Regions from separate parts of the Advenella sp. EE-W14 genome, predicted to be linked through region 2. Evidence: predicted binding sites of a transcription regulator. Region 2 holds the regulator's gene; the other holds the start of a gene.
What was found. The regulator LexA, encoded in region 2, represses DNA repair genes until DNA is damaged. The targets are predictions, from matches to a motif close to ACTGTATNNNNATACAGT.
Positions count from the first base shown of each region.

Region 1 (3,262 bases), on a different contig from region 2:
CGTTGGGATGAAGGCCGGTGGCGGCGATTTTCAGGGTATCTTTGCCAAATTGGCGGTTGATGGCGTCAAGCATGCTCATTAACTTTTCCCTTTTTTCATGCTCAGGCTCAACAGGAAAAAGTGCTTGCTGAATGATCAGGCTATCTTCAATATCGAACAGCATGACGCCTGCCTTGGCATAATTGAATCCTGGTCTGAATATTTTTTGCAAGGCCGATAAGGCCGCTTTTGTATGGGCAATGGTGTCTGAAGACGGTGAGTTCAAATACACCAAATGACTGGCGCTGTACTGCCTGCCAGGGCGAAACAGACTGGTGCGAATGAACACGCTGATGCCGCCCGCCATAGAACCTTGCTGGCGTAGTTTTCTGCAGGCGATGGTCGTGAAGGCGGAAATGGCCTCTGCCAGCTGTGACATGCCGGTTACCGGAAAGCCGAAAGAGCGTGATGAAATGATTTGCTTTTTGGGTTCCATATCGGTTTCAAAAGCGATTCTGGGTGTGCCGCGCAGTTCCTGGATGGTTTTTCCAAGCAGAATACTGAATTTTCTGCGTGCGGTTTCCGGGTTTAACCTGGCCAGATCCAGGGCAGTCACAATACCCAGCTCATTCAGTTGCCGGCTGATTTTTTTGCCTACTCCCCAAACCTCAGTCACTTTAATGCTGTGCATGGCCTGCGCAAGATCCTGGCGGGTCAGGGCGGTTAAGTCGCAGACCCCATTCCATTGTTTTTGCTTCTTGGCCATATGGTTAGCCAGTTTTGCCAGTGTTTTGGTGGGGCCAATGCCCACGCAGGTGGGTATGCCGCTATCACGGAATACCTGGTGTCTTATTTGTTGCCCATATTGGGTCAGGTCTTGGGTCATGCCGGATAAATCCAGAAAACACTCATCAATGGAATACACTTCCTGTACAGGAGCGAACCGGCCAATGATGCGCATCATGCGCTCGCTCATGTCGCCATAAAGCGGGAAATTGGCCGACAGCCCTACCAGCCCGCGCGATTCGAGGTGTTTGATTTGAAACCAGGGGGCGCCCATGGCAATGCCCATGGCCTTGGCTTCATCCGTGCGTGAAATGGCGCAACCATCGTTGTTTGACAGGACGATAAGTGGTTTGCCCTTGAGCGAAGGATTAAAAACCCGCTCGCAGGAACAGTAAAAGCAATTGCCATCGATTAAGGCAAACGCCGTCATGATGCCGCTTTGATGATGTAAGTAACCACGCCCCACACCGACCATTGCTGGCCGGGCAGGGGAACAATATCCGCGTATGCGGCGTTTTCTGCTTCAAGCTTTAGCAGGCCGTTTTTTTTGTACAGCCGTTTAACCGTGACTTCGCCGTCAATGTCGGCAATCACGATATGGTTATGACGGGGCGTGATGGAACGGTCCACAATCAAGCGGTCACCGTCATCGATGCCCGCACCGATCATGCTGTTGCCCTTGACCTGCATGAAATAAGTGGCTTCGGGGTGTTGGATGAGAATATCGTTAAGGTCAATCCGGTTAACGGCCATGTCTTGAGCGGGCGAAGGAAAGCCGGCAGGTGTTTTGCTGCTGATTTTCTTTATAAACAATGAGTTATGCCTGATTGGCACGAAATTTTGAAAAGTACTCATAATATACTGTTTATTTATACAGTATATTTATATCATTTTTCAGCTGAAAAAAAAAGTCCTCTACCGGTATTCCATGTACTGATCATGATTAATTCCTTTTCATGATATCGGGCCCTACAGGCATGATGCATGAAAACCAGGAATATAAACAACAACAAACATAACTAAATAAGAATATGTGCTTGACATCGCATCAATGGTCACCTATTATTCATGACAGTGATATATCACTGTTATTAAATAAAATCATCATCAAAGGAAGAAACATGTCACAATCACATCGCGTTCGTATCACAAGCCCCAATGTTGCTGAAGCTGCTCCAGGTCTGTGGTCAAACTGTCTGAAAGTAGAAGACACTCTGTATTTATCTGGTTTTACTTCCCGCGCTAACGATGGCGAAACCATTATTGGTAAAGATGGTTACGAGCAGGCCAAAGTTATTTTTCAAAAAATGAAAGATCTGTGTGAAGCTGCGGGTGGCACGATTGATGACGTCGTGACAATGACCATTTTTGTTACCGATATCAAAGAGAATCAAGGTGTATGGAAAGCCCGTCGTGAATTTTTCAGTGGCGACTTCCCCGCATGTGCTCTGATCGAAGTGAAAGGCTTGGCAAAACCAGAAATTCTGGTTGAAATCCAAGGCCAGGCAAGATTGGCTAAAAAATAATCAATAACTAAAAGCAATAAGGAAAAGGCTGTCACTTGGTGCGGCCTTTTTTTTCTACAGGAGATATTATGAAAAAAATGTTATTGGGACTTGGTCTGCTGCTGGGTTCATATGCCGGGCTGGCCCAGGCCGATACAAGCAAGCCTTTGAATATAGTGGTTCCTTATGCTGCCGGGGGACCTTCTGATTCAATTATCCGGTCGATTGGCAAGGTGATAGAAAAAGATACCTCGCAAAATGTGATTATTGAAAATCGACCAGGCGGAAATACGGTTATTGGTGCGCAGGCACTATTGAATAAAGCCGATGATGATAATTCGGTTTTGCTGATAGCGGCCAGTTTTGTGATTACGCCCAGTTTGATGCAGAAACTGCCATATGATATCAATAAGGATTTTCGCCAGATTACCCGTCTGGCATCCAATCCGCATGTGCTGGTGGTATCCAATGATGTACCCGTATCCAATTTGACAGAGTTCATCGAGTGGGCGAAAAAAGAAGATAATAAAGGCACGTATTCATCATTCGGAACCGGCTCTTCAGGTCACCTGGGCTATGAACTGTTCAACCACCAGGTTGGTCTTGATCTGCTTCATGTTCCCTATAAAGGAGCTGCACCGGCAACATTGGCGGTATTAAGCTCAGAGGTCCATTCCACATTGGGGGATGTGGGTGCCATTGCGCCCCATCTTGAGGCGGGTAAACTGAAAGCATTGGCGGTATCGGGTACGGAGCGTCATCCCAGGATGCCTGATGTTCCCACCTTTGCCGAACAGGGCTATCCGGACTTTACCTCGGAAACATGGTTGGGTTTACTGGCCAAATCCAGTGTCAGTGATGAAAGAATTGAGCAGTTAAACCGGTTGTTTACTACTGCTTTAGCTCACCCTGATGTACAGGCAATACTTGAACAGCAGGGCATGCAGGCAAAACCCACCGATGCAGCCGGTTTTGCTGATTTTATGACCAAA
Region 1 covers NZ_JAAVNG010000008.1:340,176-343,437, forward strand. Annotated here, with positions in the region: gene HCX92_RS07180 (Y-family DNA polymerase) at 1-1,195, opposite strand, end outside; gene HCX92_RS07185 (LexA family transcriptional regulator) at 1,192-1,620, opposite strand; gene HCX92_RS07190 (RidA family protein) at 1,887-2,291, shown strand; gene HCX92_RS07195 (tripartite tricarboxylate transporter substrate binding protein) at 2,360-3,262, shown strand, end outside.
Region 1: the regulator LexA is predicted to act here: its motif matches at 1,626-1,643, upstream of HCX92_RS07185 (LexA family transcriptional regulator).

Region 2 (13,179 bases):
TGACGGTGATATGAGAGCGCTCGCCATAGAACAGGCCGGCGGCATAGAACAAACCAATACAAATACATGATGCGGTAAACAGGATCAACAGGTGCTTGTCACCTTTTTGTTTAAGCGCACCGACTATGCCATTCAGCATCAGGACCAGCCAGAAAGCCACACCGATGAATTTTACGATTTGCCAGAAACGGCCCAGTTCAAGGTATTCATAACCCTGGTGACCAAACCAGAAGTTCAGTTCACGCGGCATAATATTGGAAATAGCCAGGTAGTTGCCAATAAAAGAACCCACAACCAGCACAATCAGGGCCCAGAAAAGAATGTCAACACCCAGTTTTTGGTATTTGGGATCTTTTCCACCGTTAATGATAGGAGCAAGGAACAGGCCGGCAGCCAGGAATCCGGTTGCAATCCAGAATAGCGCGCTTTGCAAGTGCCAGGTTCTTAGCAGTGAATACGGAAACCATTTTGAAAGCTCAATACCATAGAACGTTTGACCTTCTACCGTATAGTGGGCAACGGCACCGCCCATAAATACCTGGAAGACAAACAGAGCCACAACCAGAACACAATACTTGCCCAAAGCTTTTTGTGATGGCGTCAGAACCAGTCTTGTAATGGGGTCACGGTCAGGTGCTTTATGTTCCTCATGATCCTCTTTGCGCAGGAAGGCCCATCCCCATACCAGGAAACCGACACCGGCAATCAAGACCACCACACTAATAATGGACCAGATGATGTTTTCAGCGGTTGGCACATTATCAATCAAAGGCTCATGCGGCCAGTTGTTGGTATAAGTGGCATTATTGTAATCAGGACGCTCGGTTGATGCGGTCCATGCTGTCCAGAAAAAGAACTTGGCCAGATCAAAACGATCCTCTTCGCCAGGCAATGTATTGGTTTTCATGGCAAAGCTTTCACGAGAGCCATCCAGTGCCGGATCATCACCAAACAGGGCCACATAATAGTTGGCCGTGTCTTTCATGGCGGCAAGACGACGATCGGACACGGTCACTTCATCTTTTTCAAGATCATAGGTGTTGGTACGATACTCAGCTTTAAGCTTGACCTTCAGAACCGCTTTTTGTTCTTCTGACGTTTGCTCATAGGGAATACCGTATTCGTCCAGAGAAGCCAGATTCAGCCAGGCCATCAATTCGCGATGCAGCCAGTCTGAAGTCCAGTCGGGTGCCTGTAATGCACCGTGACCATAAATAGACCCCACCTGCATACCACCTGCATGTTGCCAGGCATTCTGGCCATCAAGAATATCTTCCTTGGTGAACAGAACATCACCGGAAGCCGTCACAACCTTTCCGGGAATAGGGGGTGCATTGCGATATACCTCGACACCGAAATATCCCAGAATACTGAACGTTACCGCAAGAATCGCGATTAACATCCACCATAATTTTTTATAACTACCCATTTTAATTCCTTAAATTAACTGTATTGGCCTTATGTTTCATCAATAGCCAGCATCAGCCAGAAATTCGCTTTTATTTAAACAAGACTTCATTTTCAAGTGCTAGATGTAATCGCAGATCTTCAATAAACTCCCCTATTCCAGAATATAATTTTTCCCATGAACCACAGGCGCTATCCGGCAACAACAGGTTCCCGGTTAACGCCAGTAAGCTGTCAATTCCCTCTTCGTGCTGTTCATGCTCAAGTAACATGACCGAGATCGGTACTCTCGCCATTTCCTTCATCCCCCTGCCCAACATGGGAAACAAAACGTTTTCCTCTTTCAACATATGACTGTCCAGTTCCTGCCATATGCCCGCCAGAACATCGGACAGCCCTGTCGGGCATGCCGGATCATTTTCATGGACCATTTCTATTTTTTTAGACAGCTCGATCAATGCGGGCAATTGAGCTCGATGCTTATCGTGAAAATTGATTTGAATGTAAGAAATCAATACATCCGGCTGATCACTGCCCAGTTTCAATACCTTGAGAATAGAAGGCACCTGATCCGATTCCATTTCGCTTTTTAGTAAGGCACTCATCGTGCAGACTCCTGTCGCAATTACACACGGAGCATTAAGCAATATTCATGCCATTATTTTTTTCAACGAAATATCAATAAGTTGAAAAATTGATGGTATATAATACCCTTCTCAATTAGGGTAAAATTAACCATGAAAGGTAAAAAATACCATGCTATATAGTGTCCTTGCCGATATGAACGATGAATTGCCCGGCGCATTAAGGCTTGAAAAACTGGTTCAAACCATCAAAACCCAGTTTAATTGCGGTGCAGTTGGGCTTTTGGCCATTGATGATGATGCCCTCAAACTGGTTTCTGCCAAGGGTCTGGTTCATGAAGCACTGGGTCGCCGCTTCAAAATTGCAGAACACCCCCGCTTTGCCGCCATTTTGTCCAGGCGCGAACCCATTTTGTTCGATCCTCACACGCCTTTGCCCGACCCTTATGATGGCCTGCTGGATGACCGGGCCGGTGAACCCCTTCTGGTCCATGATTGCCTGGGCATGAGCCTGCATGTGGAAGGCAAACCATGGGGTGCCATCACCCTGGATGCCATAGAAGACACTTTTACCGAAGAATCCATGGATATTCTTGCCCGCCATGCCGTGCTGATTCAAACCTGCATCCGTATGACGCAACTTGAAAAAGACAATAAAAGCCTGCGCCAACTCAGCATGACTTCCGGTCAAAATACCGTCATTAAGGTCGAACAGGAAATCATTGGGCAAAGCGACCCTATCCGCAAATTGATGCAGGAACTCAATGTCATTGCCGATGCCAACCTGCCGGTTTTGTTGTTGGGTGAAACCGGTGTGGGCAAAGACCTGTTTGCCCAACATATCCACCGTCATTCAAAACGTAACAACAAGCCCATGATTCATGTCAACTGCGCTGCCCTGCCCGAGAACCTGGCGGAAAGTGAATTGTTCGGGCATGTAAAAGGTGCTTTCTCAGGTGCGGAAACAGAGCGCCCCGGTCGCTTTGAAGCCGCCCATGGTGGTACAATTTTCCTGGATGAAGTGGGTGAGTTATCCCTGAATATTCAGGCCAAGCTGTTACGCACCCTGCAAAATGGCGAGATCCAGCGCCTGGGCGCTGACAAATCGAAAAAAGTGGATGTAAGAATTATTGCCGCCACCAACCGTGACCTCAAGGCCAGCACAATGGATGGCAGCTTCAGAATAGACTTGTATCACCGTCTGTCGGTTTATCCTATTCATATCCCCCCCTTGCGTGAGCGAGGCAAGGACATCCTGATGCTGGCCGGCTATTTTCTGGAGTTCAACCGGGCCCGGCTGGGTCTGCGCGGCATTCGGCTTACCAAAGAGGCCGAACAGGCATTAATGTCCTATGATTGGCCCGGTAATGTCAGGGAGCTTGAACACATCATCAGCCGGGCAGCGATTAAAATGCTGGGAAGCGGTGCCTCGCGCAATAGCATTTTAAGCATCGAGCCCCAGTACCTGGACATCGTTAATCATCAGCCGATCATATTCAATCAGGCGGAAATACAATCCACCTCTTTCATATCACCACCTGCCAGTCGCACACCGGCCGTACAGCCCATGAATGAAGCGCTCAGAATTTTTCAGCAGGACCTTATTCAGGCAGCCCTGGCGCAAAGCGGACAAAACTGGGCCAATGCGGCACGTTTGCTCGACATGGATGCCAGCAACCTGCATAAGCTGGCCAAACGGTTGGGAATGAAGTAAGTGAAACCTCAAACCAACGAAATAAAAACGCCGACAACGACGTCTTTATTCAAGTTAAAGAATACGGTGCATGAATAAATAAGCCCTTTAACTTAATAACGCCTTTTGCTTGAGCCGGGTCAGGGTATCGCGCACTGCCGCTGCCTGCTCGAACTCAAGGTTACGGGCATGCTCATGCATTTGCTTTTCCAGGCGCTTGATTTCACGGGCCAGGGATTTTTCATCACCAATGACATCCATGAATTCCAATTCATTATCAAGGTTGATCTGTGCGGCATTGGAAATCACGCCATCAATCATTTCCCTGACAGCCTTGCTGACGCCTTTGGGCGTAATACCATGCTCCTCGTTATACTTCATTTGCTTGGTACGACGCCTTTCGGTTTCACTAATGGCCTTGTGCATGGAATCGGTAATTCGATCTGCATATAAAATCGCCTTGCCATGCAGGTTACGCGCGGCCCGACCAATGGTTTGAATCAGACTTCGCTCGGAACGTAAAAAGCCTTCTTTGTCTGAATCCAGAATGGCAACCAAAGATACCTCAGGAATATCCAGTCCTTCCCGTAAAAGGTTAATGCCCACCAGCACATCAAAATGCCCCAGGCGCAAATCGCGAATAATCTCAACCCGCTCAACAGTATCAATATCAGAGTGCAGATAACGGACTTTAAGCCCGTTTTCAGTCAGGTAGTCGGTCAAGTCTTCGGCCATGCGTTTGGTTAAGGTGGTTACCAGAACCCGCTCACCCTGGGCAATACGTAACTTGGCCTCGCCCAGCAAATCATCAACCTGGGTGCTTGCCGGCCTGACTTCAACAACCGGATCGATCAGTCCGGTTGGACGAACCACCTGCTCTACGATGTTATCGGAATGCTCTTTTTCATAATCGGCGGGGGTGGCGGACACGAAGATACTTTGCCGCATGCGCTGCTCGAATTCTTCCATTTTAAGTGGACGGTTATCCAGCGCCGAAGGAAGTCTGAAGCCAAATTGCACCAGCGTTTCCTTACGCGAGCGGTCACCACGATACATGGCCCGCAACTGCCCCATCATGACATGACTTTCGTCAAAAAACATCAGGGCATCTTCGGGCAGATAATCTATCAAGGTGGGTGGCGGATCTCCAGGAGCCGCACCAGACAGGTGGCGAGAGTAGTTCTCGATGCCTTTGCAAAAGCCCAGTTCCTGCAGCATTTCTATATCAAACCGGGTGCGTTGTTCTATTCTTTGCGCTTCCACCAATTGATGGTTATCGATAAAAAACTGCACCCGCTCACGCAGCTCGGCCTTGATGGTTTCAATCGCACGCAATACCGTATCTCGTGGCGTCACGTAATGCGAACTGGGGTAAACTGTAAAACGCGGTACTTTTTGCCTGACCTTGCCCGTTAAAGGATCAAAAAGCTCAAGCGTTTCAATTTCATCATCAAAAAGCGTCAAGCGCACGGCCAGTTCGGCACTTTCCGCCGGGAAAATATCAATTACTTCGCCACGTACCCTGAAAGCGCCCCGGTCAAAATCAACGTCGTTGCGCTCATATTGCATGGCAACCAATCTGCCCAACAGTTCTTGTCGGGGAATCCGGTCTCCGGCGCGCAAAATAAGCACCATGGCATGATAATCGGCCGGATTACCAATACCATAAATACAGGAGACCGTCCCGACAATAATTGTATCCCGCCTTTCAAGCAGGCTTTTGGTAGCTGAAAGCCGCATCTGCTCGATATGTTCATTGATGGAAGAGTCTTTTTCTATGAACAGATCACGGGTGGGCACATAAGCTTCAGGCTGGTAATAGTCGTAGTAAGAAACAAAATATTCAACCGCATTATGCGGAAAAAATTCGCGCATTTCAGCGTATAATTGTGCGGCAAGAGTTTTATTGGGTGCCAGAACCAAGGCAGGCCGGCCAAGTTGCGCAATGGTATTGGCCATTGTGTAGGTTTTGCCTGATCCCGTCACGCCCAGCAAAGTCTGAAACATCAGGCCATCACGAATCCCTTCTGTCAAGGACTCAATGGCCTTGGGTTGGTCTCCGGCGGGCGGGTATGGCTGATACAGCTTGAAAGGACTGCCCGGATATTCTATGAAACCTGGTTCACTCATGCTAGACTTTTACTTTAATGATCTGATTGAAAACAAACTTGCAATCATACATTATCCTCTTTATTTAACAACTCCGGCAAATCCGCCGCATATCTGAAGATGACCACACTTTTTGAATCTGTCGAGCTGGCTCCTCGCGACCCTATTCTTGGCCTGAACGAACAATATAATGCTGACACCCGCTCTTCCAAAGTCAATTTGGGCGTTGGCGTATATTATGACGACGAAGGACGCATTCCCCTGTTGAAAGCAGTGCATAAAGCAGAAGTGGCCCGCATTGAAGCGGCTGCGGCACGTGGCTACCTGCCCATTGAAGGCATCAAGAATTACAATAAGGGTGCCCAGGAACTGCTACTGGGCAAAGACTCGCCCTTGGCCAAAGAAGGACGCACCTTAACGTTCCAGGCACTGGGCGGAACCGGTGCCCTTAAAATTGGCGCAGACTTCCTTAAACAAATCACGCCCGATTCAAAAGTATTCATCAGCAACCCCAGCTGGGAAAACCATCGCGCCCTGTTCGAGCGTGCGGGCTTCCCGGTAGAAACCTATGCCTACTATGATGCCGCCACTCACGGTCTTGATTTTGAAGGTATGCTGGCCTCTTTTAAAAACATGCCTGCAAAATCAATTGTTGTTTTGCATGCCTGCTGCCACAACCCGACCGGTGTTGATCCCACCCTTGAACAATGGAAACAAATTGTCCAGCTTATCCAGGAAAAAGATCTTATTCCTTTCCTAGATATTGCTTACCAAGGCTTTGGTGACGGCCTTGAAGAAGACGCAAAAGTGGTTCGTCTGTTTGCGGATTTGGGCATCTCCATGTTTATCAGCTCTTCATTCTCCAAATCATTCTCCCTTTACGGAGAACGGGTTGGCGCCTTAACCCTGATCACCAGCAGTGCCGATGAATCCACTCGTGTTTTAAGCCAGGTCAAACGTGTCATTCGCACCAACTACTCCAACCCGCCCACCCATGGTGGCACCATTGTCAGCAGCGTCCTGAATTCTCCCGAGTTGTTTGCCCTGTGGGAAGAAGAACTGTCAGGGATGCGTAACCGTATTCGTGACATGCGCCAACAACTGGTGGCCAAGCTGAAAGAGCACGGCGTGACACAAAACTTTGATTTTGTCCTGTCTCAGCGCGGTATGTTTTCTTACTCTGGCCTGACCTCAGACCAGGTAGATCGCTTGCGCACTGAACACGGTGTATATGCCGTATCAAGCGGCCGTATCTGTGTTGCCGCACTTAACAGCCGCAATATTGATTACGTTGCCAAGGCGATTGCACAGGTACTGTAAACAAGCGCTTGCAATTTAGCTGTAAATGAAGCAAAATCGGGCTGTATGAATATACAGTCCGATTTTATGGCATATACAGCATGACAATTAAACTAACCGCAAGACAGCAACAGGTCCTGGATTTAATCCAGCAAAATATCCTAAAAACCGGTTTCCCACCCACGCGTGCTGAAATCGCCAAAACACTCGGCTTCAAATCTCCCAATGCCGCTGAAGACCATCTGAAGGCCCTGGCCAAAAAAGGTGCCATTATCCTGACTGCAGGTGCATCCCGTGGCATTCGCCTGGCAACAACCAATCCCGACTCAAATATCAACAAGGAAGAATCCTTTCTGGAAAAGGTCTCCCAAATACTGCTGCCGGTAATAGGTCATGTGGCAGCCGGTAATCCTATTCTGGCGGCAGAGCATATTGATCGTGAAATCAACGTAGACCCTGCCCTCTTTACGCAACAACCCGATTTCCTGCTTAAGGTCAAAGGCCAAAGCATGAAAGATATCGGCATTCTTGATGGCGACTTGCTGGCAGTAAAAAAATATCCGGAAGCGCGCAACGGTCAGGTCATCGTGGCTCGAATCGAAAACGAAGTCACCGTCAAGCGCTTCATCAAAAAAACCTCGCATATCGAACTTTTACCTGAAAACCCCGATTTCGCACCTATTATTGTGCGGCCAAACCAGGAATTCACGATTGAAGGCATAGCCGTAGGCCTTATCAGAACCCACAACCTGAACTAATGGCGTATTAAAAAAACATATCGACATGGTTCTTCAAGCTTCAAGAACCATGTCGGTTTAAATTTCAAAAAAAGCCAGCTTGAAAAGTATAATAATCAAATCAGCTTGACCAGTTGCTTGCCAAAGTTATGTCCTTGCAGCAATCCTATAAACGCATCGGGCGCACTTTCAAGCCCGACGCTTACCGATTCCCTGAAAATAAGCACGCCATTGGCAACCGCTTCGGCCAGTTCAGCCAGTGCCTGAGGCCAAATATCCATATGATCCGAGATAATAAAACCGGTAATGCTGGCGCGGGCAACCAAAATGGCCCTTGGATTACTAATTGGAATGGCGCGACCGTCATAACCGGCAATCAGGCCACAAATGGCAACCCTGGCAAACGCGTTAAGATTATCAAGCACGGCATCCATAATATAGCCGCCCACGTTTTCATAATAAGCATCCACGCCATTGGGAGCCAGCTGCCTGAGCTCATGTGACAGGGTTTCAGCATCAGGATAGGCCTTGTAATCGATACAATCATCAAACCCCAGGGTTTCAACCACGTACTCACATTTTTCCGGACCACCGGCAATACCAATTACGCGACACCCTTTTTGCTTGGCCAGTTGCCCGACCACGCTACCCACCGCACCCGAAGCGGCACTGACCACCAGCGTTTCACCGGACTGTGGTTTGATGATTTTATTCAGGCCATACCAAGCGGTAATCCCTGGCATGCCCGCTGCACCCAAATAAACACTCATGGGAATACGTGAAACATCTATTTTTCGTACATGATTACTATCCATGGTGGGCGCGGTACGATAATACAATTGCCAGCCACCCGTACAAATAACCGTATCCCCCACCTTGAAATCAGCGTGTTTAGACTCAACCACCTCACCCACTGTTCCGCCCTGCATGACTGTATTCAGCTCTTGCCCGGCAGCATAGTTTTTGGCTTTGCTCATTCTGCCGCGCATGTAGGGATCAAGGGACAGATAGTGATTACGCACCAGGATTTCCCCTTCATCAATTTGGGAAATAATCTCATCATGCAGCTTAAAGCACTCAGAGGTCACCACCACATTGGGATAGTGGTCAAACAGATACTGCCTGTTCATATAGGGAAACCCGGACATAGTTACTTCCTTTTTAATTGATTAAAAATATTCCAGAACTGAAAAAAATGGCTTGTTTTGCAGCATGATACCTGTATTCCCCTTATACCTGAAATGCCCATAAAATTCAAAACACCATATCCTGATTATCAATAACCGAATATGGTGCTTTATTTCAAGGTTTATAAACGTTGCCAGCCATTTAAGCCATAGTGACTCGGACTCTGTCGGTGTGACCAGGCAACCTTTTCATCCTTCTTCCCTGCGCCAGCCAAACCAGCAAAATGATAATGAGCGCAGGTACAAAGAACCACAGTTCAGAAGGACGAGCCGGGTTTGGAACTTTAAGCTCCAGTACATCCCACCCTGCATCCCAGCCTGACTTCTGGGCATTGCTGCCAAAACGGACACTGGCCAACTGAACCTGGTCTCCCAATACCATGAAATTAAGTCCGGCACCGTTCAGACGTTTTCTGCCTGCCAGTTCTTTATTGGAGAGGTCATCGTCTTCAGCCAGGGCTGGCAAATTGACCGCCACGGTTTTGACAATTTCATCTCCTTCAATACTGAAACCCTGCAGAACGGCGACAAACCGGGTGGATTCAGGCAGATCTGCCGCTACCGTGTAGAGTTCCGACACGGGACGAGACACATACTCATCTGCCAGTTTATTCATGAACCAATCCGGCCTGAACAACAGGAAAGTCGCCAGCAAAAGCAGTATGACCTCCAGCCAATTACATTTAATCCTGAACCAGAACATGGTTGCCGCTGCAAAAGTAAGCGAAGCCAGCGTGGCACCAAAAACCACCAGAATGAGCTCCCACGCACTTCCGATACCAATTAACAAAATCAGGGGATTAAAGATAAAGATAAACGGCAAAATGACGGTACGCATGGCATAGGTAACGCCCATAATCCCGGTTTTAAGGGGATCTTCACCGGAAATTGCCGCTGCGGCAAATGTGGCCAGGCCTACCGGCGGTGTAATATCGGCCATAATGCCAAAATAAAACACAAACATATGCACGGCAATTAAGGGGATGATAATGCCATTTTGCGCACCCAGTTCAACCACAACCGGAGCCATCAGGGTTGCCATCAGGATATAGTTGGCCGTGGTTGGCATGCCCAATCCCAAGATCAAACAGACAGCAGCGGTAAAAAACAGCATGATCAGCACGTTGCCCATAGAAACCAACTCGACAAACGCAGTCATGCGCAGCCCCAGTCCAGTCAAGGTAATGGCCCCTACAATCAAGCCGGCGGTACCGCAGGCGATTGCAATGCCAATCATATTGCGAGCCCCTTCCTCAAGACCGGTCAGAGTTTCGGAAACCCCCTGTTTGGCAGCGGAAGACACGTTTTTCTTGCGAAACCAGGCAATAATCGGATGCTGCGTGAGCATCTGGAAGATCATTGAAATACAGGCATAGAAGGCAGACAGGCCTGCGGAAAGCTGCTCTACACTAAGGCACCATACCAAAATACCGATAGGAATCAGGAAATACAGGCCTGCACGCACTGTTGGCCATGCTTCTGGTCTGACCGGATTGGCAATATCAATTTCCGTTGGTAAATCGGGATGTGAAGCGGTAATGCGCAAAAGCAAAACATACAGCACCAACAACAGGGTCAGCAAGATCCAGATAGCGGCCGCACCGGCTATTTGCTGCACACCCACACCTATCCAGTAAACCAGACCCATGACGATAAGGGTACCCGAAATACCAAACCCCCAACCGGTCAGTTTTTGTGTAACGGTTTTGGGCTTGCCCCCACTCATCATGGGCTCAATCCCTAATTTCAGGGCTTCAAGGTGAACGATATAAAACAGGGCCACGTAGGAAATACTGGCGGGTAAAAGCGCATGCTTGATGACATCGGTGTAAGGAATACCGACATATTCAATCATCAGAAAAGCGGCTGCCCCCATGACCGGTGGCATGATTTGACCGTTCACGGAGGAAGCGGTTTCAATCGCCCCAGCACGTATGCCGCCATAACCCGACTTTTTCATGAGCGGGATGGTGAAAATACCCCCCGTTACCACGTTGGCCACTGATGAGGCCGACACGATACCGTTAACTGCGGATGAAACCACGGCCACTTTTGCCGGACCGCCCCGTAAATGTCCGAGCAAGGCAAAAGATACCTGCATCATGTAGTTGCCGGCACCACAGCGGTCAAGCAAGGATCCCAGCAACACGAAAATAAAAATGTAAGAAACCGATACCCCCAACGCGACACCAAAAACCCCTTCTGTGGTCAACCACATATGGGATACCATTCGTTCTATCGATGCCCCTCTGTGAGCCAGAACATCAGGCAAGTGCGGGCCCAGGAACACATACAGCAAAAAGACGGCACCAAGAATCGTCATGGGTGCGCCCAAGGCACGGCGAGTCACTTCCAGCAACAGAAGCAGGCCAATACTGGCAGAGACCACGTCTAGCGTTGTTGGCAAACCCGGACGGGTTGCCAGCTGGTTATAGAATAAATACAGATAGGCGCCACAAAAACCGGCCATAATAGCAAAGGCCCAATCATACCAAGGCATGTAATTGGCGGCTTTTTTATTGAACGGATAAGCCAGATACCCCAGGAACATGGCAATACCCAAGTGAATTGACCGTGCTTCGGTATCGTTAAAAATGGCAAAATTAAACGTGAATGGCAGCGGTGACGAGTACCATAACTGAAAAAATGACCAGATAAGCGCGCCAACAGCCAATACGCCACCCGCAACACCACCCACATGTCGCCCACCTCTGTCAACATCGGCGACCATTTGTTCGAGTGCTGCATTTTTTGTTGCGTCTATATCAGTACTCATAATTTTCCTTCATCTATATACAACAAAAGGTCACTGTTGGAACGCTCTAAAGATAAATTCCAGACCAGTGACCTTAAAAAACACTATTTATTATTACTTGATCAGGCCTTTTTCTTTGTAATATTTTTCAGCGCCAGGATGCAAGGGGGCAGACAGACCGTTTTTGACCATCTCTTCTTTATTAAGATGTGCCAGTGCCGGATGCAGCTTCTTGAAATCCTCGAAGTTGTCAAAGACGGCCTTGACTACGTTATACACGGCATCATCAGGCACATCGGAAGACGTTACAAAAGTAGCCAATACACCATAGGTTTCGGTGGGATCCGGGTTGTTTTGATAAAGACCACCGGGTATTGAAACCTTGGCATAGTAAGGATTGTCTTCGACCAGTTTATCAACCTCGGGGCCTGTAATAGGAACCAGTTGCGCACCACACGTTGTGGTTGGATCCTGGATATTGGCAGAAGGGTGACCTACGCCATAAAAGAAACCGTCAATCTTTCCGTCACACAATGCTGAACCATGCTCATCGGGGCGCAGCTCGGAGGCAAGGGAGAAGAATGACATGTCCAGGCCTTTTGCCTTCAGCAATTGTTCCATGGATGCACGTGTACCCGAACCCGGGTTACCAACGTTAAAACGTTTACCCTTCAGGTCATCAAATGACTTGATATTGGCTTCTTTGCGGGCAAGAATGGTAAACGGCTCTGGATGAATGGAAAATACGGAACGCAGTTTTTCGAAAGGCTCCTTGAATTGACCCTCTCCTTTGTAGGCATTGTAACCAACATCAGATTGCACAACGCCCAGATCCAATTCGCCCGCTTTAATCGTATTGGCGTTAAAGACGGACCCGCCGGTTGACTCTACTGAGCAACGCAGGCCATGATCGGCACGATCTTTATTGACCAGTCGGCAAATGGCACCACCAGCGGCATAGTACACTCCTGTGACACCCCCAGTACCGATACTGACAAATTTTTGTTGGGCAATTGCTGCACCGGGAGCGGCAATAACTGAAAACAGCGTCAGCGCGCTCGCTGACAGGGCAAAACGTTTACTTAGTGATTTTTTCAATAGTTTATTCATGAATTATCCCCGCTATGTGTTGAGTACAATGGCTAAATACTAACCATTTTCCCGATAGTACACGAATATCCCGGCTTACACATTCAGGGAAACACTAATAAATCACTATCTGTCTTGCAAAAAACGATAATTCAAGCCAAATATAAACCATTCGCCTGCTTTCTTCCTGAAAGGCGAGGTTAACCATGTTCCTGATTCAACTCACACTATTCAGGCAAGGAAAAACAGTTTAATATCCGAAGTTATCATCATTGATACTGTTCAAATTATAAATTACCTGAACAGGCCGCATATTGGG
Region 2 covers NZ_JAAVNG010000009.1:226,874-240,052, forward strand. Annotated here, with positions in the region: gene HCX92_RS08370 (nitric-oxide reductase large subunit) at 1-1,429, opposite strand, end outside; gene HCX92_RS08375 (hemerythrin domain-containing protein) at 1,500-2,012, opposite strand; gene norR (nitric oxide reductase transcriptional regulator NorR) at 2,164-3,705, shown strand; gene uvrB (excinuclease ABC subunit UvrB) at 3,793-5,814, opposite strand; gene HCX92_RS08390 (amino acid aminotransferase) at 5,914-7,113, shown strand; gene lexA (transcriptional repressor LexA) at 7,194-7,850, shown strand; gene HCX92_RS08400 (NADP-dependent oxidoreductase) at 7,946-8,977, opposite strand; gene HCX92_RS08405 (TRAP transporter fused permease subunit) at 9,159-11,792, opposite strand; gene HCX92_RS08410 (TAXI family TRAP transporter solute-binding subunit) at 11,886-12,881, opposite strand; gene HCX92_RS08415 (hypothetical protein) at 13,148-13,179, opposite strand, start outside.